Regions from separate parts of the Kribbella koreensis genome, predicted to be linked through region 1. Evidence: riboswitches for the same ligand, from Rfam matches in the RefSeq annotation. Region 1 holds a riboswitch; each other region holds the start of a gene.

Region 1 (7,426 bases):
CGACGGTGTCCACTGCCGAGCAGGCGCCGGGGCTGATCGAGCAGGCGGTCAATGCGGCGCTCGCGGAGCGCGGTGTCGCCGTACTGTCGATCCCTGGTGACGTTGGCGGTCTAGAGGTGCCGCACGGTACGCCGGTGCCGCAGTTCCTCGAGCCTGCGTCGCACACCGTGCCTGATGCGGCTGAGCTGTCGAAGGTGGCGGCAGTACTGAACGCTGCGGACAACGTGACGCTGCTGGTCGGTGCTGGAGCGCGGGAGGCGCTGGCTGAAGTGCAGCAGCTCGCGGAGCTGTTGGCAGCGCCCGCTGTGCTCACGCTGAAGGCCAAGGAGCGGTTCGAGGAGAATCTGCCGCAGGAGGTCGGGCAGTCGGGGCTGCTGGGCAATCACGCGAGCAAGGTGGCGTTTGACGGGTGTGACGTGCTGTTCCTGGTGGGGACCGACTTCCCCTACCGGGAGTTCCTGCCGTCGGGGAAGACCGTCGTGCAGCTGGATGTGCGGGGTGGGCACATCGGGCGGCGGGTACTGGTCGACCACGGGCTGGTTGGGCATGCACAGCCGACGCTTGCGCAGTTGCTGCCTTTGCTTGAGCAGAAGACGTCTACTGCGCATCTGGAGAAGGCGCGGAAGTCGTACGCGGCTTGGCGGGAGCGGCAGGTGCAGTTCACGGATCCTGGGTTCGACCGGAAGCCCAAGGGGTTGCTGCGGCGCAAGGTGGACAACCCGGAGGCTCGTATCCGTCCGGAGTTGCTGGCGGCGGCCGTGGATCGGCATGCGGCTGATGATGCGCTGTTCACGAGCGACACGGGGATGTCGACGGTCTGGCTGGCGCGGTACGTGCGGATGCGTGGGGATCGGCGGCTGATCGGGTCGTACAACCTGGGGTCGATGGCCAATGCGATGCCGCATGCGCTCGGATTGTCAGCGGTGGATCGGTCGCGGCAGGTGGTGGCGTTCTGCGGTGACGGCGGGTTGTCGATGCTGTTGGGGGACCTGATCACGGCGGTGGCGTACGAGTTGCCGGTCAAGTTGGTCGTGTTCAACAACGGGCGGCTCGGGATGGTGAAGCTGGAGATGGAGCAGGTCGGGCTGCCGGAGTACGGGACCAAGTTGGCGAATCCGGATTTCGCCGAGGTGGCGAGGGCGATCGGGCTGACCGGGATTCGGGTCGAGCGGCCTGGTGACGTGGACTCGGCGGTCTCGCAGGCGCTGGGTACTACGGGGCCGGTGCTGATCGACGTACTGACGAATCCGGACGAGATCGCGATCCCGCCGGCGCCGACGGTGCATCAGGGGTGGGGGTTCGCGATCGCCAAGACGAAGGAGTTCATCGAGAGCCATGAGTAGGGCTTGCGGTTAGGCTCTGTGACCATGCGTACTCGGTTGGTGGTCGCTCTGCTCGGCAGTACTGCGTTGCTGGCCGGGTGCGGCGGTCCTGGAGGCGAGACGGCGCCTAGTGTGCCGCCGCTGGTGTCGGTCAGCACTACGCCCACCGAGACGCCTACCCCGACCTCTACGCCGTCGGAGACGCCTAGTACGCCGCCTACCTCCAAGGTGGCCGACACCTTGTGCGTGCGGATGAACCAGACGCTCGTGCAGACGACGCTGGGTGTGCCGGTGGTGCGGATCCAGCCGAAGCCGGTGCTGCCGGAGCTGGGCTTCCCGACGTACGACCAGTGCGAGCTCGGGTTGAGTAGCAACTCGTCCGGGCCGGTACTACGAGTTGGCACGTCCGCCTTCTTTGCAACGGCCGCGGATCTGGCGGCGGTTCGCAAGGCCTACGACGCGACCAAGGGCGAGCCGGCCAAGTCGCTGACCGTCGGGCAGGGCGGATTCGGCACCAGCCGCTTCGTCGTGTTCCTGGCCGACGGCAAGCTGCGCAAGATCAGTGGGCCGCCGGCGACGCTGGCGAAGTACGTAGTACTGGCCCAGGACGCGGCCCAACAGACCGGGGGGCTGCCGGAGCCTGCGCCTTACATCACCCGGCCGGAGTGCGAGCGCGGCACGTCAGCCGCCACGAAGGTGATGGGGATCGAAGCCTCGGTCCGCCGCGACGGCGAGACCGACGCCGGCGACATCGTCTGCGCCTGGCTCACCAAGACCCGCGTCCTCTACTCCACCGTCCGCCGGGTCAAGGACGCCGAAGCCATCACCGCCCCGATCAGCAAGGCCGCGACCTCCTTCCCCATGCCCCTCGGCGACGAAGCCTACGTAGACACCGTCACCGGCCGCTCCATCATCCGAGTAGGCACCGACAAGATCGTCGACCTGGTCCCCCTCCCCGCGGGCACCACCGACAAAGACGACATGGCCAGCTTCGTCCTGACCATGTCCGGCCTCTACACCCGCTGACCCCACCGACCTCTACCCCCGCTGACCCCGCCGACCGTCGCCGCCGCCCACCGTCATCTCGGGGGTTAACCCTTCAGTTGCTGGGTTGCCCCCCGAGAATCCCGCTGGGCAACCCCACATCTCAGGGGTTAACCCCTGAGATGTTTCGGGCTGGGGGCTGGGGCTGGGGCTGGGGATCCTGCCGACTTGTCGTACTTCTCGCGGAGGGGTGCCCGCCCTCCGTTGGTGCTTGAACCAGTTCATCGTCCTGTTCCCGGGGCGGTTTCTGCGACTGGGTTGCAGGTGGGTTACGGTTGCGGGGTCGTGGTGTTCGGGAAATCGGTGTGATGCCGATGCGGCCCTCGCCACTGTGATCGGGATGTTCTGGGGTTGTTCTGTTGTGGAGACCACTGGCCGAGGTTGGCTGGGAAGGTCAGACCCTGGAGCGCGGTTCCCGTCAGCCAGGAGACCGGCCACGGCGTGTCACACCGTCCACGAGGTGCTGGAGGCGCGCGTGAAAACGCTGGTTGCTGCTGTCGTCGTACTGTCCCTGGCCACCGGGTGCGGAGGTGCCGCCACAGCGGGGCCGGCCGCCGGTGCCGTCACCGTCAAGAACTGCGGGATCGACGTGACCGTCGCCGGGCCGCCTGAGCGGGTGTTCGCGGCGTACCAGCCGGCGATCGAGATGGCGCACGCGCTGGGGATCTCGGACCGGCTGGTCGGGACGGCGTACCTGGACGCGGACGTGCTGCCGCCGTACGCCGCGGCGCAGCAGGACGCGAAGTACTACAAGAACCTGCCGAGTCGCGAGGAACTGCTCAGCCAGAACCCCGACTTCGTGCTCTCCGGCTTCAACGACGTGTTCGGTGGCGGCGGCAGCGACGAGAGCTTCGGCAGCCGCAAGAGCCTGTCGGACCTCGGTGTGCGGACCTGGATCTTCAGCCCGCTCTGCCCTACCGCGGACGGCAAGGGCGACGAGGCGATCGACCCATCGACCGTCTCGATGGACAACGTGTACGCCGATCTGCGCGATCTCGGCAGGCTGTTCGACGTCTCCGACCGCGCCGAGCAGGTGATCGCCGACCAGCAGAAGCGGATCGCGGCTGTTGAGGCGAAGGTCAAGGGTGCGGACCGGCCGACCGTGGCGATCCTGCGCCCGGGGCTGGAGGGTGGCGGGCTGACGGTGTCGGGTGGGCCGGACTTCGGGTCGGTGCTGATCAAGCAGGCCGGTGGGGTGAACGCCTTCGCCGACCTGACGTCGAAGCGGAACGTGAAGGTCAGCGTCGAGGAGTTCATCAAGCGCGACCCCGACTATGTGCTGATCAGCGGGTGCTGCGACGCGTCGCTGACAGAGGCGCAGGTCCAGCCGGATGTGCAGAAGATCTTGGGCAATCCGGCGTACGCGAATCTGAAGTCGGTGAAGAACAAGCACGTGTACCCGTGGTTGTTCGCGCACCACTCGGCCGGCGTACGCGGCGCCAATTCCACCGAACTGATCGCGAAGCTGATCCACCCCGACCTGGTCAAGTGAAGAACCTGGTCGCGGTCGAGGGCCCGGACGCGGTGAAGGGCTCTGGTCTCCGTGATGGGTTTGGCCGGGTAAGGGGCGGCGGGTTGCGGGCGGGCGGGCTCGCCGTCGCCTGTGTCGTGCTGCTGGGGGCCGTGTTGCTGTCGTTGGTGGCCGGCAATCAGTGGTTCGGTCCGCATGACGTCTTCGTCGCGGCGGCCGACTTCACCGGATCGGACACGGACCGAGTGATCCGGTACCTGCGCTTCCCCCGTACTGCGGTAGGCCTGCTGGCCGGTGCTGCCCTCGGGCTGGCCGGCGCCGTCATGCAGGGGATCACGCGCAACCCGCTGGCCGATCCGGGCATCCTCGGTGTGAACGCGGGCGCCGCGCTGGCCGTGGTCGCTGCGATCGGCCTGCTGGGGGTCCAGTCGCTCACTGGCTACGTGTGGTTTGCGATGGGTGGGGCGTTGGTTGCGACCGTCGTGGTCTATCTCGTCGGGTCGGTCGGTCGAGGGGGCGCGACGCCGGTCAAGCTAGCGCTGGCCGGGGCGGCGCTCTCCGCTCTGCTTGGGTCGGTGACGTCGGCCATCACTCTGCTCGACCTCTCGACTTTGAACGAATTCCGCTTCTGGGTCGTCGGATCGTTGACCTTGGCAACCAGCGCGATCGTTGCGCAGGCGCTGCCTTTCATTGCCGTGGGGATCGCCTTGGCGTTGGCTCTTGGTCGATCACTCAACCAGCTGGCGTTGGGTGACGACCTGGCTGCGACCCTCGGTACCAGGATCTGGGTGGTTCGTCTGTTGGCGGCACTCGCGGTCATGCTGCTCGCCGGTACTGCGACCGCGATGGCCGGCCCGATCGCCTTCGTCGGGTTGGCTGTGCCGCACGTCGCAAGGGCCCTGGTCGGCGCCGACTACCGCTGGATCCTGCCGTACTCCCTCGTCCTAGCGCCGACCGTCCTCCTACTCGCCGACGTCACCGGCCGACTCGTCGCACGTCCTGACGAGTTGCAGGTCGGCATCATCACCGCCCTGATTGGCGCCCCGCTCTTCATCGCCCTGGTCCGCCGCCGCAAACTGGCCGAGCTGTGAAGGCGAACGCCGTGGAGCTGCGCCCGGTGGAGCCGTGCGCCGTCAGGGCGACGCTGTGAGGGCGGTCCGGCTCGGTCCGTTCTCGACCCGGGTCGACGTCGCCAGCATCCTGGTCTCGACGGTCGCATGGGCGCTCGCTTTGGCGACCGCCGCCGTCTCGCTGACGATGGGCGACTATGAGATTCCGTTGTCGGAGGTGCTCAATACGCTGGCGGGTAACGGTTCTTTGATCATGACGGATGTGGTGGTCAACAACCGGTTGCCCCGGGTGCTGGTCGGGATGGGGGTCGGTGCCGCGTTCGCGATCTCGGGGGCCATCTTCCAGCGGTTGGCGCGCAATCCGTTGGTCAGTCCGGATCTGATCGGGATCAACGCGGGAGCGGCGCTGGCCGCGGTACTGATGATCACGATCTTCGGTACGGCGATCGGCTGGCTCCCGGTCGGCGCGCTCGCGGGCTCGTTGCTAACAGCAACGGCTATCTATCTTCTCGCTTATAAACAAGGGATTGCCGGGTATCGCCTGGTGCTGGTCGGGATCGGTGTCACCGCGATCGTCGGCTCGATCACGGCGTACCTGCTGACGCTGGCCGAGATCTACGCGGCGAAGAGCGCCTCCATGTGGCTCGCCGGGAGTCTCGCCGGACGGTCCTGGCCGCACGTGATGCTGATCGGGATCACGTTGCTGGTCCTGGTACCGGCGGCGATGGCTGGGTCGCGACAGCTGAGGCTTCTCGAGTTGGGCGACGACCTCGCTCGTACACTCGCGGGTCGGGTCGAGCTGTCCCGAGGGCTGCTGATCGCTGTCGGAGTCGGCCTGGCCGGGCTGGCGACGGCGGCGGCTGGACCGATCGGTTTCGTCGCGCTCGTCGCGCCGCAGCTCGCTCGCCGGCTGGTCGCCGAGCGCGTCGCTGGGTTGCTTGCCGCGGGGGCGATCGGGGCGTTGCTGGTGGTTGCTTCCGACCTGCTCGCGCGGGAACTGTTCGCGCCGACGGCACTGCCGGTGGGGGTCGTCACGGCGTTCCTCGGCGCCCCGTACCTGATGATTCTGATGGCCCGCGCGAACCGCGTCGGGCAAGGAGGCTGACCTGATGGCGGTACTGCGCACTGACCGGCTGAGCCTCGGGTACGACGCGACGCCGGTCGTCACGGGGCTGTCCGTCGAGATCCCCGCCGGGCAGATCACGGTCATCGTCGGGGCCAACGCGTGTGGGAAGTCGACGCTGTTGCGCGGGCTGGCCAGGTTGCTGGCGCCGAAAGGCGGTGCTGTGTATCTGGATGGTGCTGACCTGGCCGGGTTGTCGGGGAGCACCCTGGCGACGAAGCTCGGCATGCTCCCGCAGCAGCCGGTCGCGCCCGACGGCATCACCGTCTCCGACCTCGTCGGGCGCGGGCGTCATCCGCACCAACGCTGGTTCCGCCAGTGGTCGGCCGAAGACGAGCGCGTCGTCGCCGCCGCGCTGGAAGCAACCGGTACGTCGGACTTGGCGACCCGTTCCCTGGACGAACTCTCCGGCGGTCAACGCCAGCGGGTCTGGATCGCCCTGGCCCTCGCCCAAGACGCCGAGACCATGCTCCTGGACGAACCCACAACCTTCCTGGACCTGGCCCACCAACTCGAGATCCTCGACCTGGTCCACGACCTCAACCGCGACCGAGGCAAAACCATCGTCCTCGTCCTCCACGACCTCAACCTCGCCGCCCGCTACGCCGACCATCTGATCGCGTTGAAAGCAGGCGAAATCGTCGCCCAGGGCAAACCCACCGAGGTCGTCACCGCAGCCCTCGTAGAGCACGTCTTCGGCCTAGCCTGCGAGGTGATCGAGGATCCCCTCACCAGCACCCCGCTCGTCCTACCCCGCCCCCGCCACGCCCGCTGACAACCAACCCCGTCCCCGCCGCGCCCGCTGACACCAGCCCCGTCCACGGCTGCATCACCGGCGGATCTCTGGTTCTGGCCGTCCCCGCCACGCACGCATAACCCTCGCGAACCGCCCCGACAGCCAGAGGCAAGCGCTTGCCTGTGGAGTTACGCATGCGTGGCGATCCGACCATTGCCGCCTGCAACCAAATCCGAACCCACGCCCCCGCCGCGCCCGCTGACAACCAGCCCCGTCCACGGCTGCATCACCGGCGGGCCTCTGGTTGGGGCCGGCCCCGCCGCGCACGCATAACCCTCGCGAACCGCCCCGACACGCCACAGGCAAGCGCTTGCCTGTGGAGTTACGCATGCGTGGCGATCCGACCATTGCCGCCTGCAACCAAATCCGAACCCACGCCCCCGCCGCGCCCGCTGACAACCAGGCCCGTCGCCGCCGCGCCCGCTGACAACCAGGCCCGTCGCCGCCGCGCCCGCTGACAACCAACCCCGTCCACGGCTGCATCACCGGCGGATCTCTGGTTCTGGCCGTCCCCGCCACGCACGCATAACCCTCGCGAACCGCCCCGACACGCCACAGGCAAGCGCTTGCCTGTGGAGTTACGCATGCGTGGCGATCCGA
Region 2 (7,426 bases), on a different contig from region 1:
AGCAAGAAGGGCAACGCCTTCGAGCTCAACGCGGCCTACCGCAACGCCAACCGGGTGATCGAGGACGCGCTCGCCAACGCCCAGAGCGAGAAGTCGCTCACCCGCCTCGACCGCTTCGTGCACATCGCCGAGTGCCCGTCCTGCGGCGGCTCCCGGCTCAACGAGCGCGCGCGATCGGTACCTCTGAACGGCGTCACCCTCGACGAGATCTCCACTTGGAGCCTCGACCGTACGACGACCTTCGTCCGCTCGCTGCCGGCCGCCGCGCCCGCCGAGCTCACCCGGATGGCCGCGCAGATCGTGGACGCGTTCATCCCGACCGCGGAGCACCTACTAGGCCTCGGACTCGGCTACCTGTCGCTCGGCCGTGCCTCGCGCACGCTCTCGACCGGTGAGCTGCAGCGAGTACAGCTCAGCCGCACTCTGCGAAGCAGCGCGACCGGCCTGCTGTACGTCCTCGACGAACCGTCCATCGGGTTGCATCCGAGCAACATCGACGCCCTGATGGCGGTCGCCCGCCGCCTGGTCGAGACCGGCAACTCCGTGGTCCTCGTCGACCACGACGTCCGCGTACTCCGGCACGCCGACTGGCTGATCGAGATCGGCCCCGGAGCCGGCGCGCACGGCGGCGAGATTGTTGCCACCGGCACCGTCGAGGACCTGTCGAAGTCGTCCGCGTCGGTGATCGGCGGCTTCCTCAGCGGTGAGGAGCCGGCCGTCGTCCGTCCACGCGTGGCGGTTGACGACGTCTTCGAACACGGCCGGATCCACCTTGAGACAGCTCCCCGCTTCACCCTGAAGGCGCTCGAAGCGTCGTTCCCCCTGCTCCGGCTCACGGCGGTCACCGGCGTCTCCGGGTCAGGCAAAACCACCCTCGTACTGGACAGCCTCGCCCCGGCGCTGCTCGGCCAGGCACCCAAGCATGTACGTCACCTGGACGCCGGCGGCATCAACCGTACCGTCATCGTCGACGCCGTTCCGATCGGGCGCAACGTGCGCTCCACCGTGGCGACGTACAGCGGCGTCCTCGACGATCTCCGCCGAGCCTTCGCCGGTACTCCGGAAGCGGTGTCGCGCGGACTCAAGGCCGCGGACTTCTCGTACAACACCGGCAGTCTGCGCTGCCCGCAATGCGACGGCACCGGCCAGATCTCGCTGGACGTCCAGTTCCTCCCCGACGTCGACATTCCTTGCCCGGTGTGCGAAGGCCGCCGCTACAACCCCGACTGCGACACCATCACCCTCGACGGCCTGACCATGGCCGGTGCTCTGGCTTTGACGGTCGAACAGGCCCGCTCGAAGTTCACCGGCCTGCGCAAGATGCAAGCGCGCCTCCGCACCCTCGACGAGGTCGGCCTCGGCTACCTCATCCTCGGCGAGGCAACTCCGGCTCTGTCCGGCGGCGAAGCCCAGCGCCTCAAACTCATCGCCGACCTGGAGAAGCCCCAACAAGGCACCCTCTTCATCTTCGACGAACCCAGCGTCGGCCTGCACCCCGCCGACATCCGCGTCCTCCTCACGGTCTTCGACCGCCTGATCACCGCCGGCGCCACGGTCATCGTGATCGAACACGACCTCGACATGATCGCCAACGCCGACCACGTGATCGACCTAGGCCCCGGCGGCGGCACCGACGGCGGCCGCATAGTCGCCGCCACCACCCCCACCCTCCTCACCCAAGCCCCAGAAAGCCTCACCGGCCAGTACCTCCGCGACGTCCTCTAGCCCGCCGACAGGCCGGGACAATCTTGTCCGGCATCGTGACCCGGAGCGACAAGCTAGCGGTCGCGACGACCGGTACGTACGCGAATTTTGGGACCGTGCTGTGATGCCTCCGCCTGAAGCGATTCCGGCCAAGGGAAATCGAGCGGGTCGGAGCTCGCCTGCCAGCGGTGGCTCAGTTCGCGGAGGGTCTCGGTGGTGCGGTCGAGGTCGACATCGGCGTACGGGCACGGATCGGCTCGGGTGACGCCCCACATCTCGCGGACCTCAGCGTACGGCGTGGGCTGGTCCTTCTCGACCGCCAGGTGAAAGACGCTCGAAAGCGCCTCGCTCATGCCGATGCTGTTCGGTGCTTTGAGAATGCGCGCGCTGCGGACCTTCGCGTCGTGACGCTTCTTGCCGGCCGTCTGCTCCATGCTGTCGAAGACCGCACCGGCTGCGATACAGCCGAAGATGCCGTCGGGCATGCGCAGCTCGCGTTCGGTGACCGCATGCGCGAGATCGTGCGGCACGCGGTGCTTGCGCGAGTACGAGAACAGAGTGAACTCCGCCCCGTCCGCACGCCGGATCAACGTAAGGCTCTCACCACCACGCGGGTCATGCAGAAAGGTCAGTCGCATGTCCTCAGAGTGGCCGTCCTGTCGGCATAGGCGCCACTGGTTTAACCAAGCACGAGGGGCAACTTCTTGGTGAGCTCACCGAGTTGCGTCTTCTCCAAGTCGGACGGCTCACGGCGCCCGGTGCTGATCAACAGCACGTCCTTGTCGGACCAGCTCGCAGGAAACCCAGCGCCGGCGATCTGCTCGATCATGTCCCGGCTCTCGGCGAGGCCTTCGATCGATGGTCCTGGCGCTTGCGGTAGGTGAGCGACCAGATCGAGGTGGTGCAGCGTCCACTCCAGCACGTACGCCGAGAGGTAGTCGCCCGCCGTCAGCACCATGTCCTGTGTGCTGACCAGCATCGCCGGATCAGCCAACTCAGCCGCCCGCCCGGCCGCCGCACCCACGTCATCGAGATGAAACTTGAGCAACCCCGGATCCCCGTACGCCGCCGCCAACCGAACGATCAACGCATCCAGCGGATCCTCACCAGCAGCCGCCGCCTCAGCCACCGCCCAGTAACTCACCGAGTCATGCGTCGCCTCGGCCTCGCTGGGCGTCACCAGCGTGATCAACACGTCCTGCGCATCAATCACCAGGTGACAAACCAGATCCCGCACCAACCACCCCGCACACCCCGACGCCTCGCCGAAGTCGGCATCACCCAGCCCAGCAACAGCCGCCCGCAACGCACCCCAAGACTCTGAGAACAGATCCACCCCAGCAAGCTAATGCGCCACCAGTCCACGCCGTACACAAGAACAGGCAGTAGCCCCCACACCGCCGACGTCCTGCGATCGATGCGCAGGCGTGGGTGGGAGTGTCGGGCGTGTGAGCGACGGTGGTGCAGGCGGAGCTCGACCGTGGGGGAGTAGTTGCCGACGCGGTCGACTAGAGTCGTGCTGTCATCGACGGCTGTGCAGGAACCCGGTGTGAGTCCGGGGCGGTCCCGCCACTGTGACCGGGGGTTTCCCGGGAGTCAGGAACTGCTGCTGTCGTACCTGCCACCTGGGGCGTGGACACCCCGAGGAAGGACCGGTCGCGCGTGCCCGCGAACCTTTTGCTGCTCTCCACTGCCGACACCGACCTGCTGGCCGCTTCGCAGGCCCAGGCCGGATGGAAGGTCGCCAACCCGGCGCGGGTCGAGCTCGATGATGTTGCCACCCTGCTTGACGGCGTCGAGGTCGTCGTGGTCCGCCTGCTGGGCGGTCGCCGCGCCTGGGAGGAGGGTCTCGACGCCGTCATCTCCTCGAACATCCCCACCGTCGTGCTCAGTGGAGAGGCAGCGCCCGACGCCGAGCTGATGTCGATGTCGACCGTCCCCGCCGGCGCGGTCACCGAGGCGCTCGCGTACCTCCGTGAGGGCGGCTCCGAGAACCTCCAGAACCTGGCGGGCTTCCTCCGAGACACGATCCTCCTCACCGGCGACGCATTCGACCCACCCAAGACCCTCCCGACGTACGGCATCCGCGCCGGCCGCACCTTCGCCAAGGACCACCGCCCAGTAGTCGGCATCGTCTACTACCGCGCCCACGAGATCTCCGGCAACACAGCCTTCGTCGACGCCCTCGCGACCGCGATCGAGCAGGCCGGCGCCCAGCCCCTTCCCCTGTACTGCGGAACGCTGCGCGGCCTGGACCCCACCCACGCGGACAACGCCGACCTCTTCGCCCTCCTCAAGCAATGCGATGTCCTCGTCACCACCCTCCTCGCGGCCGGCGGCACCGTTGCCTCCAACGCAACGGCCGGCGGCGACGACTCCTGGGACGCAGGCGCCCTCGCCTCCCTCGACATCCCGCTCCTCCAAGGCCTCGCCCTCACCTCGACCCGCGAGCAGTGGCTCGAGAGCGACGCCGCGATCAGCCCGCTCGACGCTGCCACCCAGGTCGCGATCCCCGAGTTCGACGGACGCCTGATCACCATCCCGTTCTCCTTCAAGGCGTACGACGCCGAGGGCATCGCCAGCTATGCCCCCGACGAGGAGCGCTGCGCCAGGCTTGCCGGCATCGCAGTCGCCCAGGCCAAGCTTCGGCACGTCGAGCCGAAGGACAAGAAGCTGGCGCTTGTACTGTCCTCATACCCGACCAAGCACGCCCGGATCGGCAACGCCGTCGGCCTCGACACCCCGGCCTCGGCGGTCGTCATCCTCGGCCAGCTCAAGGAGGCCGGCTACGACCTCGGCCCCGACCTCAATCTCGACGAGCTCCAGGGCGCGGACGGCGCCGACGGACTCATCCACCGGCTCATCGCGGCCGGCGGTCACGACGTCGACTGGCTCACCGACGAGCAGTTGTCCAGTGCGGTCGCGAAGATCCCGCTCTCGACGTACCAGCACTGGTTCGGCAAGACCCCCGAAACGTTGCAGCAAGCAATGATCGAGGCGTGGGGGGAGGCCCCGGGTTCCCTGTACGTCGACCAGTCCGGCCCCGAGCCCGCGATCGCCCTCGCGGCCCTCCAGTTCGGCAACGTCGTGCTGATGATCCAGCCGCCCCGCGGTTTCGGCGAGAACCCGGTCGCGATCTACCACGACCCCGACATGGCCCCGTCGCACCACTACTTGGCGGCCTATCGCTGGCTCGAAGCGCCAACCGAAGAAGGCGGTTTCGGCGCCCACGCGGTGGTCCACCTCGGCAAGCACGGCACGCTCGAATGGCTTCCTGGCAAGGGCATCGGTATGGCGGCCGACTGCGCGCCCGACGCCGTACTGGGCAACCTCCCGCTCGTCTACCCGTTCATCGTCAACGACCCCGGCGAGGGTACGCAGGCCAAGCGTCGCGGGCATGCCGTGATCGTCGACCACCTGGTACCACCGATGGCGCGCGCCGAGACGTACGGCGACATGGCCAAGCTGGAGTACCTGCTCGACGAGTACGCCACGGTGTCGGCCCTCGACCCCGACAAGGTCCCGACCCTGCGCGCGCAGATCTGGACGCTGATCCAGGCCGCTCAGCTGCACCACGATCTGCACACCTCGGAGAAGCCGGAGGACGAGGAGTTCGACGAGTTCGTCCTGCACCTCGACGGCTACCTCTGCGAGATCAAGGACGTCCAGATCCGCGACGGGCTGCACATCCTCGGCGGCGGGCCGGACGGCGAGGCACGGGTCAACCTCGTTCTCGCCGTACTGCGTGCGCAGCAGATGTGGGGTGGCGTCTCGGGCGCCGTACCGGGGTTGCGGGCTGCTCTCGGCCAGACCTTCGGCGTCGACGAGGCAGCGATGCTGGAGAACCCGGGCGTCGCCGTACCGGAGCTGGCGGACCTGGCGACGCTGGTGGATCTTCCTGCCGTGAGCGGTGCCGACGGTGTGGACCTGCTGGAGGCAGTTGCACGCAAGCTGGTTGTCGGCATGGAGACTCTGGCGTGGGATGCGGGCAAGGTGCCGGTCGTCATCGAGGAGGTACTCGGTCGCTCCTCGACTCAGGTCGAGAAGTCGCTGCAGTTCGCCGCGGACGAGGTCGTGCCGAGGTTGGCCCGCACCGGCGACGAGCTGACGAACGTACTCCGCGCGCTGGACGGCCGTTTCGTCGAAGCCGGCCCGTCGGGGTCGCCGACGCGCGGTCTGGTGAACGTCCTGCCGACCGGCCGCAACTTCTACGCCGTCGACCCCAAGGCGATCCCGAGCCGCAACGCCTGGGACGTCGGCGTCGCGCTGGCCGATTCGTTGCTCGCGAGGCACAAGGCCGAGACGGGGGAGTGGCCGCGATCGGTCGGGCTGACCGTCTGGGGCACGTCCGCGATGCGCACCCAGGGTGACGACCTGGCCGAGGTGCTGTGGCTGCTCGGGTGTCGCCCGGTCTGGGATGAGGCCTCGCGCCGGGTCACCGGCTTCGAGGTCGTCTCGCTGGAGGAGCTCGGCCGCCCGCGCGTCGACGTGACGATCCGGATCTCGGGCTTCTTCCGGGACGCGTTCCCGCATGTCGTCTCACTGCTCGACGAGGCCGTCCGCACCGTGGCGGCGCTCGATGAGGATGCCGAGAGCAACTACCTCAGAGCGCACGTCGACGCTGATGTAGCCGCGGGCAATGACATGAGGTCGTCGACGGCGCGCGTCTTCGGATCCAAGCCGGGCTCGTACGGTGCCGGCTTGCTGCCGCTCGTCGATGCGCGCAACTGGCGTACCGACGCCGAGCTGGCCGAGGTCTACGCGGTCTGGGGTGGGTACGCGTACGGCAAGGATCTCGACGGTGCGGAGGCCCGGCCGTCGATGGAGCGTGCCTATGCGCGGATCCAGGTCGCGGCCAAGAACGCGGACACCCGTGAGCACGACATCATGGATTCGGACGACTACTTCCAGTACCACGGTGGCATGGTCGCGATGGTGCGCCACCTGACCGGGTCGAACCCGAAGGCGTACATCGGCGACTCCGCGGTACCGGCCCAGGTGAAGACCCGGACGCTGGAGGAGGAGACCAAGCGCGTCTTCCGGGCGCGGGTGGTGAACCCGCGCTGGATGGCGGCGATGCAGCGGCACGGGTACAAGGGCGCCTTCGAGATGGCGGCGACGGTGGACTACCTGTTCGGGTACGACGCCACCGCCGGTGTGGTGGACGACTGGATGTACGAGACGCTCACCACGGAGTACGTCGCGAACCCGGAGATCGCCGAGTTCTTCCGCAAGTCCAACCCCTGGGCGCGGCACGGGATCGCGGAGCGGTTGCTCGAGGCGGCTCAGCGCGGGCTGTGGTCCGAGCCGAGCGAGGAAGCACTGGAAACGCTGCGCACGGCGGTTCTTGAGACAGAAGGTGACATCGAGGATCGCGGCTGATTGGGTGGTCGCATGCCCGAACAGCTGAGAGTCCTGGTCACCAACGATGACGGCTATGAGTCCCTGGGCATCCAGGCGCTCGCTGCGGCCATGGAGGGCCTGGGCCACGCGGTCCAGGTGGTGGCGCCGTGGGACGACCAGAGCGGCGTCGGGAGTTCGCGGGCCGGGATGATCGGCAAGGCGATCTCGTCGAAGGTCGGTGAGAACGGGTTCATCGGGATCGACGGGACGCCGGCCCTGGCAGTGACGCTGGCTCGGCTCGGCGCCTTCGGACCGTCGCCGGACGTGGTCGTGTCCGGGATCAACAACGGGCACAATATCGGGCCGATCCTGCACTCCG
Region 3 (7,426 bases), on a different contig from region 1:
ATGTACTGCTCGCACAGGTCCGCGGTGAGGCCGAGCATGCCGTTGGGCATGGTGGCACGGCCGTACGCGACCTCGAGCTCACATGCCTCGGTCAGCATCTGACGGACCTCGGCCTGGAACTGCGGGGTCCACAGGTGCGGGTTCTCCTGCTTGATCTGGTTGATGCAGTCGATGCCGAAGTTCAGGTGGATCGACTCGTCGCGCAGGATGTACTGGTACTGCTCGGCGATGCCGACCATCTTGTTGCGCCGGCCGAGCGACAGGATCTGCGCGAACCCGGTGTAGAACCACATGCCCTCGAAGACCACGTAGAACGCGATCAGGTCGCGCAGGAAGTCCGTGTCCGATTCCGGCGTACCGGTCTTGAAGTCGGGGTCCTCCAAGTGCTGTGTGTACTTGAGCGCCCACGCGTCCTTGTCGGAGATCGACGGCACCTCGCGGTACATGTTGAACAGCTCGCCCTCGTCCAGCCCGAGCGACGTGCAGATGTACTGGAAGGTGTGCGTGTGCACGGCCTCCTCGAACGCCTGGCGCAGCAGGTACTGCCGGCACTCGGGGTTGGTCAGCTGGCGGTAGACCGCGAGCACGATGTTGTTCGCGACCAGCGACTCCGCGGTGGCGAAGAAGCCGAGGTTGCGCTTCAGCATCAGCCGCTCGTCCTCGGTCAACCCGTCCTTCGACTTCCACAGCGCGATGTCGGCCTGCATCGAGACCTCGGTCGGCATCCAGTGGTTGTTGCACCCGGCAAGGTACTTGTCCCAGGCCCATTGGTACTTGAGTGGCAGCAATTGGTTGACGTCCGCCCGGGCGTTGATCATCGCCTTGTCGGTGACGTCGATCCGGGCCGCTCCGAGGGTGATCTCACCCAATCCTGTGGTCGTCACTGGCAGGCCTCGCAGTCAGGGTCTTCGATTGAGCAAACGGCACCTGTGGGTTCAGGCAGCGCGACTGGTACTGCGTTGAGCCGGCCGTCCGTGCCTTGCAGCGTGGACTTCTCGACGTGCGTGGCCGACTGGGAGCGCAGGTAGTACGTGGTCTTGAGCCCGTACCGCCAGGCCGACCGGTACAGCTCGTCGAGCGCCTTGCCCGACGGCGCCGTCATGTAGAGGTTGAGCGACTGTGCCTGGTCGAGCCACTTCTGCCGGCGCGACGCGGCCTTGACCAGCCACAGCGGGTCCATCTCGAACGCGGTCGCGTACAGCTCCTGCAGGTCGGCCGGGACCCGGTCGATCTGGGACAGGATGCCGTCGTGGTACTTGAGGTCGGAGACCATCACCTGGTCCCACAGCCCGCGCGCCTTGAGGTCGGCGACCAGGTACGGGTTGGCGACGGTGAACTCGCCGGACATGTTCGACTTCACGAACAGGTTGCGGTAGATCGGCTCGATCGACTGGCTGACCCCGCAGATGTTGGAGATCGTCGCGGTCGGCGCGATCGCCAGCACGTTGGAGTTGCGCATGCCTTCGCGGAGTACCTTGCCGCGCAGCGCGTCCCAGTCGAGCTGCTTGCTCGTGTCGACGGTCAGATCGCCGTTGCGCGCCTGGCGCAGCAGCTCGAGCGAGTCGATCGGCAGGATGCCCTGGCTCCACAGCGAGCCTTCGTACGTCTGGTACCGGCCGCGCTCGGCGGCCAGATCGCTGGACGCCTCGATCGCGTGGTAGCTGATCTGCTCCATCGAGCTGTCGGCGAACGCGACGGCGGCGTCGGAGCTGTACGGGATGCGCAGTGCGAAGAGCGCGTCGGCGAAGCCCATCAGGCCGAGGCCGACCGGGCGGTGGCGCTGGTTCGCTCGCTCCGACTCGGGTGTGGTGTAGAAGTTCACGTCGATCACGTTGTCGAGCATCCGGACGGCCGTCTTGACGGTGCGCTTCAGAAGCTCGGCGTCGAGACCGGTGTCCGTCAGGTGGGCGACCAGGTTGACCGATCCCAGGTTGCAGACCGCGGTCTCGTCGACGGTGGTGTTCAGGGTGATCTCGGTGCACAGGTTCGACGAGTGCACCACACCGTCGTGCTGCTGCGGCGAGCGCAGGTTGCACGCGTCCTTGAAGGTGATCCACGGGTGACCGGTCTCGAACAGCACGGTCAGCATCCGGCGCCACAGGTCGACGGCCTTGACCCGGCGGAACACCCGGATCTCGCCCTGGTCGGCCTTGTGCTCGTAGTTCTCGTAGGCCGTCTTGAACGCGGCGCCGTAAAGGTCGTGCAGATCCGGCACCTCGTCGGGCGAGAACAGCGTCCAGTCGCCACCGGACTCGACCCGCTGCAGGAACAGGTCGGGCACCCAGTTGGCCGTGTTCATGTCGTGCGTGCGGCGACGTTCGTCACCGGTGTTCTTGCGCAGGTCGAGGAACTCCTCGATGTCCATGTGCCAGGTCTCGAGGTACGCGCAGACCGCGCCCTTGCGCTTGCCACCCTGGTTGACCGCGACGGCGGTGTCGTTGGCGATCTTCAGGAACGGCACGACGCCCTGCGACTCGCCGTTGGTGCCGCGGATCTTGGCGCCGATCCCGCGCACCGGGGTCCAGTCGTTGCCCAGACCACCCGAGTACTTCGCCAGCAGCGCGTTGTTGCGGATGCCGGCGAAGATGCCGGACAGGTCGTCGTCGACCGTGGTGAGGAAGCAGCTCGACAGCTGCGGGCGGGTCGTACCGGAGTTGAACAGGGTCGGCGTGCTCGACATGAACCGCATCGAGCTGAGCAGCTCGTAGAACTCGATCGCGCGGTCCTCGCGGTGCTCCTCCTTCAGCGAGATGCCCATCGCTACTCGCAGGAAGAACGCTTGCGGCAGCTCGAACCTTGTTTTGTCGATGTGCAGCAGGTACCGGTCGTACAGGGTCTGCAGGCCGAGGAAGGCGAAGTTGAGGTCGCGCTCGGGCTTGATCGCGGCAGCCAGCTTGGCCAGGTCGAACGTGGCCAGCTCGGGGTCGAGTAGGCCCGCGTCGATACCGGTCTGGATGTACTGAGGGAAGTAGTCGACGTACGCCGTGGCCATGTCGGCCTGGCTCGCCTGCCGCGCTTCACCGTGCACCCGGCCGAGCGTCTCGCGACGGATCTGGTCGAGCAGGAGGCGTGCAGCGGCGTAGCTGTACTCCGGTTCCGTCTCGACGTACCCGCGAGCCGCCATCACCAGGGCGAGCTCGACCTCATGCTGCGCGATGCCGTCGTAGCAGGAGCCGAGCGTCTCGTCGAGGATCAGCTCGGCATCCACGGCGTCGAGGCCCGCCGCTGCCTCGGCGACGATGACGCGGAGCCGGTCGACGTCCAGGGGAGTGGTGCTGCCGTCGGCGGCGCGGACGTTGATCACGGGCCGGGCGGGTGTGTTGTTCGTGCTGTCGCTGGTGCTCAGCTCGGCCGCGTTCTCCGGCGTACGGGCTTTGGCGCGCTCTTCGCGGTACAGGACATAGGCGCGCGCGACCTGGTGCTCGCCGGCCCGCATCAGCGCCAGCTCGACCTGGTCCTGGATGTCCTCGACCTGCACGCTGTGCCGGCCGCGGCCGGTCAGCGCGTCGACCACCTTGGCGGTGAGGTCGGCGATCAGGTCGCGGACGCGGTGGCTGGCGCCGGCCTCGCTGCCCTCGACGGCGAGGAACGCCTTGCTGAGGGCGACCGAGATCTTGGTCGGGTCGAAGGCGGTGCTGTTGCCGTCCCGGCGGACGACGGTGAGCTGGTTCGGGGGTGCGGCCTGGGCCGCCTTGCCCGCAGAAACGATGGTCACAAGCGCTCTCTCCACGCGAGTCTCTTGACGACCGGGACCCCGGGGAAGCGCACGACGAGTTCCCGCACCAGAGCCGCGCAGCCCGCTCTACCCGGCGCCACCCGCGGCGCGGCGCCATCGCACCGACCCACTGTGCTGCGCCGACCGGCCGGTGGTGCACCGAGTTGCTGGGACTTCCTCGCCGGTGCGGTACACCGGCGTTGCACGACCTGTCGCTTGCTCGCCCTGCGACCCGCCCTCGAGGTCTCGGACAGCGCGTGCCGGCGGCACGCGCACCGGTCGCAGGTATTCGGGCTCACGGGACTGCTTCATCCGCTTACCGCTGCGGGGCAGCCCCGGATTTCCACCGGATTCCCCTGTCGACCAGTGATGTGACCTTAACCCGCTGAACCCCACATCTAGTGTCTCGACGCGCCGCGTGTCGCACATCTTGTGTGAAAAACGCATCTCGGGTGCGATGTCAAGTTTGGCGCAGCGGCTCCGACCCGGTACCGGGAGTCGTCAACGAGGAGCTGGTATGAACGAGTTATTGCAGGAGCAGGTTGTGGACGCGATCGAGGGTCTGGTGGCGTCGGGTGCGGAGAACGGCGTGCAGGCCGCTGTCTATCGCCGGGGCGAGTTGATCGTGGATGCCGTGGCGGGGATGGCCGCTCCCGGTCGGCCGGTTGCGTCGGACACGCTGTTCTATGCCGCGTCGACGGTGAAGGGGGTGACGTCGACCGTCGTCCATGTGCTGGTGGAGGAGGGGGTGTTGTCGTACGACACATTGGTGGCTTCGGTGTGGCCGGAGTTCGGGGCTCATGGCAAGGAGGGGACGACGATCCGGCATGTGCTGACGCACTCGGCCGGCGTACCGGCGGTGCCTGCGGATCTGACGTTGTCGCGGTTCTGCGATTGGGAGGCGATGTGTTCGGTGATCGCTTCGCTGGAGCCATGGTGGGTGCCGGGGTCGCGGGTCGGGTATCACGCGGTCACCTTCGGGTTCATCCTCGGCGAGGTCGTCCGCCGGGTTTGCGGCGAGCCGATCTCCTCGGTGCTGTCTGCTGGGATCGGTGCCCGGCTGGGGATCGCGGGGGAGTTGTACTTCGGTGTACCGGCCTCGGAGCTCGATCGTGTTGCCCACTTCGAGGACGACCCGGCCGGCGCGGCCATGTTCGCTTCGTTGCCGCCGGACTTTCCGCTCTTCAAGTCGGGCCCACGATCGCTGTTCCCCAATGCGGCTCTGGCCAACAACACCGCCGTGACGATGGCCGACATCCCGGCCTGGGGGACCGTCACCGCTCGAGGTATGGCTCGCATGTACGCCGCGCTGATGTCCGAAGTCGACGGCGTACGTCTGCTGTCGCCTTCCCGTCTGCAGGAGATCTCAGCCCTCTCCACCACCGGCCTGGACGAGATGACCGGCGGCCCGGCGCAGTACGGCCTCGGCTACACGATCGGCCAGCTCGGCATGCGCCCTGCTCCACCGACCGTCTTCGGCATGGTCGGCATCGGTGGCTCTGCCGCCTACGCGGACACCGCCACCGGGATCTCGGTAGCCGTCACCAAGAACCGCTTCAACCCCACCGAAATCAACGCCTTCGACCAGGTCTGGGACCTCGCCACCAAACTGCTCTCCTGACAGCCGACCCTCTGGCCGCCCGAGGGTTTGGGAGCGGATCGGGTGGGCGGTGTGACGGTTGGCCTGGTCGCCGAGGCGCGCTCCTGAGCGGTGGATGGAGCGGCCTCCGCCTCGACGACCAGGGATCGGGGGTGTGCGGTCAGGCCGCCAGGGCGTGGAGGTCTTGGAGGGTCATGATCTCGGAGCCGTGGTGGATCAGCTCGCGGTTGAGGCGGAGGACCACGTGGCCGAAGGGCTCGGCGGCGTCCAGTTCGGTGGCTTGGCTGAGGCCTACGGTCATGGCTTGGTCCTCGTCGAGGTTGGCGATGGAGTCTCGCCAGGCTTCGACCCAGTGGGTGAGCCAGGCGACGGCGTCCTGGGCGTTGCCGTGGAGGGTGATGTCGGCGCGGCCTTGTCGGCTCGCGCCGAAGGTCCACTCCCACCGCTCGAAGAACGTCTCGGTCAGGTGTGCGATCAGCCAGGCGATCGTCCGTGGTCCGCGATGGTCCGGCTCGTCCGGCCATTGCGCGACCCACTCACCCGACCCGAGCGACCTGAACCGCCCCGCGTACTGCCGGCGGACGACGGTCAGCGCCTCGCTGCTCGGCCGCCAGAAGTACTCCTCGTCGGTCAGTGCCGCCAACCGCCCGGACAACACCATCCAGCTGAAGCCGAGCTGCCCGCGCACCATCGCCATCGCAGACGGCCGCTGCAAGATCTCCCAGTCGAACGGCTCCGGCATCACAGATCCTCACACTCCCCGATTTGGTCCAACGCTCGAACATGTGTTCGAATTGTTCAACGCCGGGAGCCAGAAAGTCAACCAGGACAGCGTGTTGGTGCTGGTGTCACTGGTAGCGATCTGCTAGCCGCCCGGCGTGAAGCGCTGGTGAGACGGAGGTGAAAGACATGTCGCTGATCGTTGGTTGTCGGCCCCGTCGGGGGACGGGGCCGCCAGACTCTTCCCGCGACCCGACTTGTCCGGGGTGAGCGGGAGAGTGGGGTTGAGCAGGAGATTGGGGTTGAACGGGACAGCGGGGTTGAGTAGGTCAGTCGGCCGGTCTCGCCGGGGCGGACGGGACCGGTCGGTTCGGCGACTCGACCCGGGTGTCGGAGGCGGGGCTGGCGAAGCGGCGTTCCAGGAGGGTGAAGGCGTCTATCAGTTCGGGCGCCTCGTACACGCGGTTCCGCCGACCGTCGGTGAGTTCGCGGAGTACTGCGCACTCGGTCAGGCGGGCGAGAGCCTGGTTGGCAGCCTGTTGGGAGCGGCCGATGAGTTCGGCGGCGGCTGCGAGGGTGAGGACGGGGGCCGCGGGCAGGGTTTCGATCAGCAGGTCGACGGCCGAGCCGGCGCGGACCGGGGCGGCTCGCTCGCGCCAGGTGGTTTTGAGGTCCGCGGCGGTGCGTTCGAAGCGGGCGGCCTCGGCGGTCGCATGACTGCAGGCGGTGGCGAACATCAGCAGCCATTCGTTCGCGGCGCTTCGGGCGCGGGCGTTCGTCGCCTTGCCTGTGTGGCGGAAGGCGGTGAGCGCTTCGACGTACTGGGTTGCGTGTGTGGCAAGGGATAGCGACACCGGAGGCACGCTGCGTTCGACGAGACCCTCGGCTCGTAGTACCAGGTGGATCAGTGCGCGCCCAGTGCGACCGTTGCCGTCGGCAAAGGGATGGATCGTCTCGAACTGTGCGTGCGCGATGCCGGTCTTGGCCAGCACCGGCAGCGGTGACTCGCGGATGAAGGTCATCAGGTCCGCGAGTAGTTCGGGAACCAGATGCGCCGGCGGCGGCACGTAGTACGCCTCGGCCGGAGACCGCCCACCGATCCAGTTCTGCAGATAACGCACCTCACCCCCGAACTCCGGATTCGGCGAATGCGCCATCAACCGCCGATGCGCCTCCAGCACATGCTCGACCTCGAGTTTGTCCCCGATCCGCACCGACTCGGTCACCCACACCATCGCGTCGACGGCCCCCAACACTTCTTCGGCCGTCACATCATGATGCCGCCCACTGTCCCGCAACGCCTCAGCCTTGAGCAGCCGCCGAGCCCCCACCACCAGTCCCTCGATCTGCGAAGACCCCACAGCCTCAGCCCGCAACAACAACCGAGCCAA

What was found. Region 1 has a riboswitch for cobalamin ahead of ABD116_RS17985 (ABC transporter substrate-binding protein). Riboswitches for the same ligand answer to the same signal wherever they lie in the genome.
Region 2: it holds a riboswitch for cobalamin, as region 1 does, so the genes downstream of both, cobN (cobaltochelatase subunit CobN) here and ABD116_RS17985 (ABC transporter substrate-binding protein) in region 1, are expected to answer to the same signal.
Region 3: it holds a riboswitch for cobalamin, as region 1 does, so the genes downstream of both, ABD116_RS00710 (ribonucleoside-diphosphate reductase subunit alpha) here and ABD116_RS17985 (ABC transporter substrate-binding protein) in region 1, are expected to answer to the same signal.

Annotation. Positions count from the first base shown of each region.
Region 1 is NZ_BAAAHK010000007.1:821,527-828,952, reverse strand. Features, by position in the region: gene ABD116_RS17995 (thiamine pyrophosphate-dependent enzyme) at 1-1,343, shown strand, start outside; gene ABD116_RS17990 (hypothetical protein) at 1,368-2,348, shown strand; cobalamin riboswitch at 2,636-2,819, shown strand; gene ABD116_RS17985 (ABC transporter substrate-binding protein) at 2,842-3,858, shown strand; gene ABD116_RS17980 (FecCD family ABC transporter permease) at 3,855-4,928, shown strand; gene ABD116_RS17975 (FecCD family ABC transporter permease) at 4,984-6,012, shown strand; gene ABD116_RS17970 (ABC transporter ATP-binding protein) at 6,017-6,805, shown strand.
Region 2 is NZ_BAAAHK010000017.1:173,180-180,605, forward strand. Features, by position in the region: gene ABD116_RS30315 (excinuclease ABC subunit UvrA) at 1-1,725, shown strand, start outside; gene ABD116_RS30320 (hypothetical protein) at 1,779-2,342, opposite strand; gene ABD116_RS30325 (maleylpyruvate isomerase N-terminal domain-containing protein) at 2,384-3,040, opposite strand; cobalamin riboswitch at 3,199-3,329, shown strand; gene cobN (cobaltochelatase subunit CobN) at 3,367-7,086, shown strand; gene surE (5'/3'-nucleotidase SurE) at 7,099-7,426, shown strand, end outside.
Region 3 is NZ_BAAAHK010000001.1:134,537-141,962, reverse strand. Features, by position in the region: gene ABD116_RS00715 (ribonucleotide-diphosphate reductase subunit beta) at 1-884, opposite strand, end outside; gene ABD116_RS00710 (ribonucleoside-diphosphate reductase subunit alpha) at 881-3,715, opposite strand; cobalamin riboswitch at 3,979-4,116, opposite strand; gene ABD116_RS00705 (serine hydrolase domain-containing protein) at 4,233-5,336, shown strand; gene ABD116_RS00700 (DinB family protein) at 5,476-6,057, opposite strand; gene ABD116_RS00695 (Fic family protein) at 6,365-7,426, opposite strand, start outside.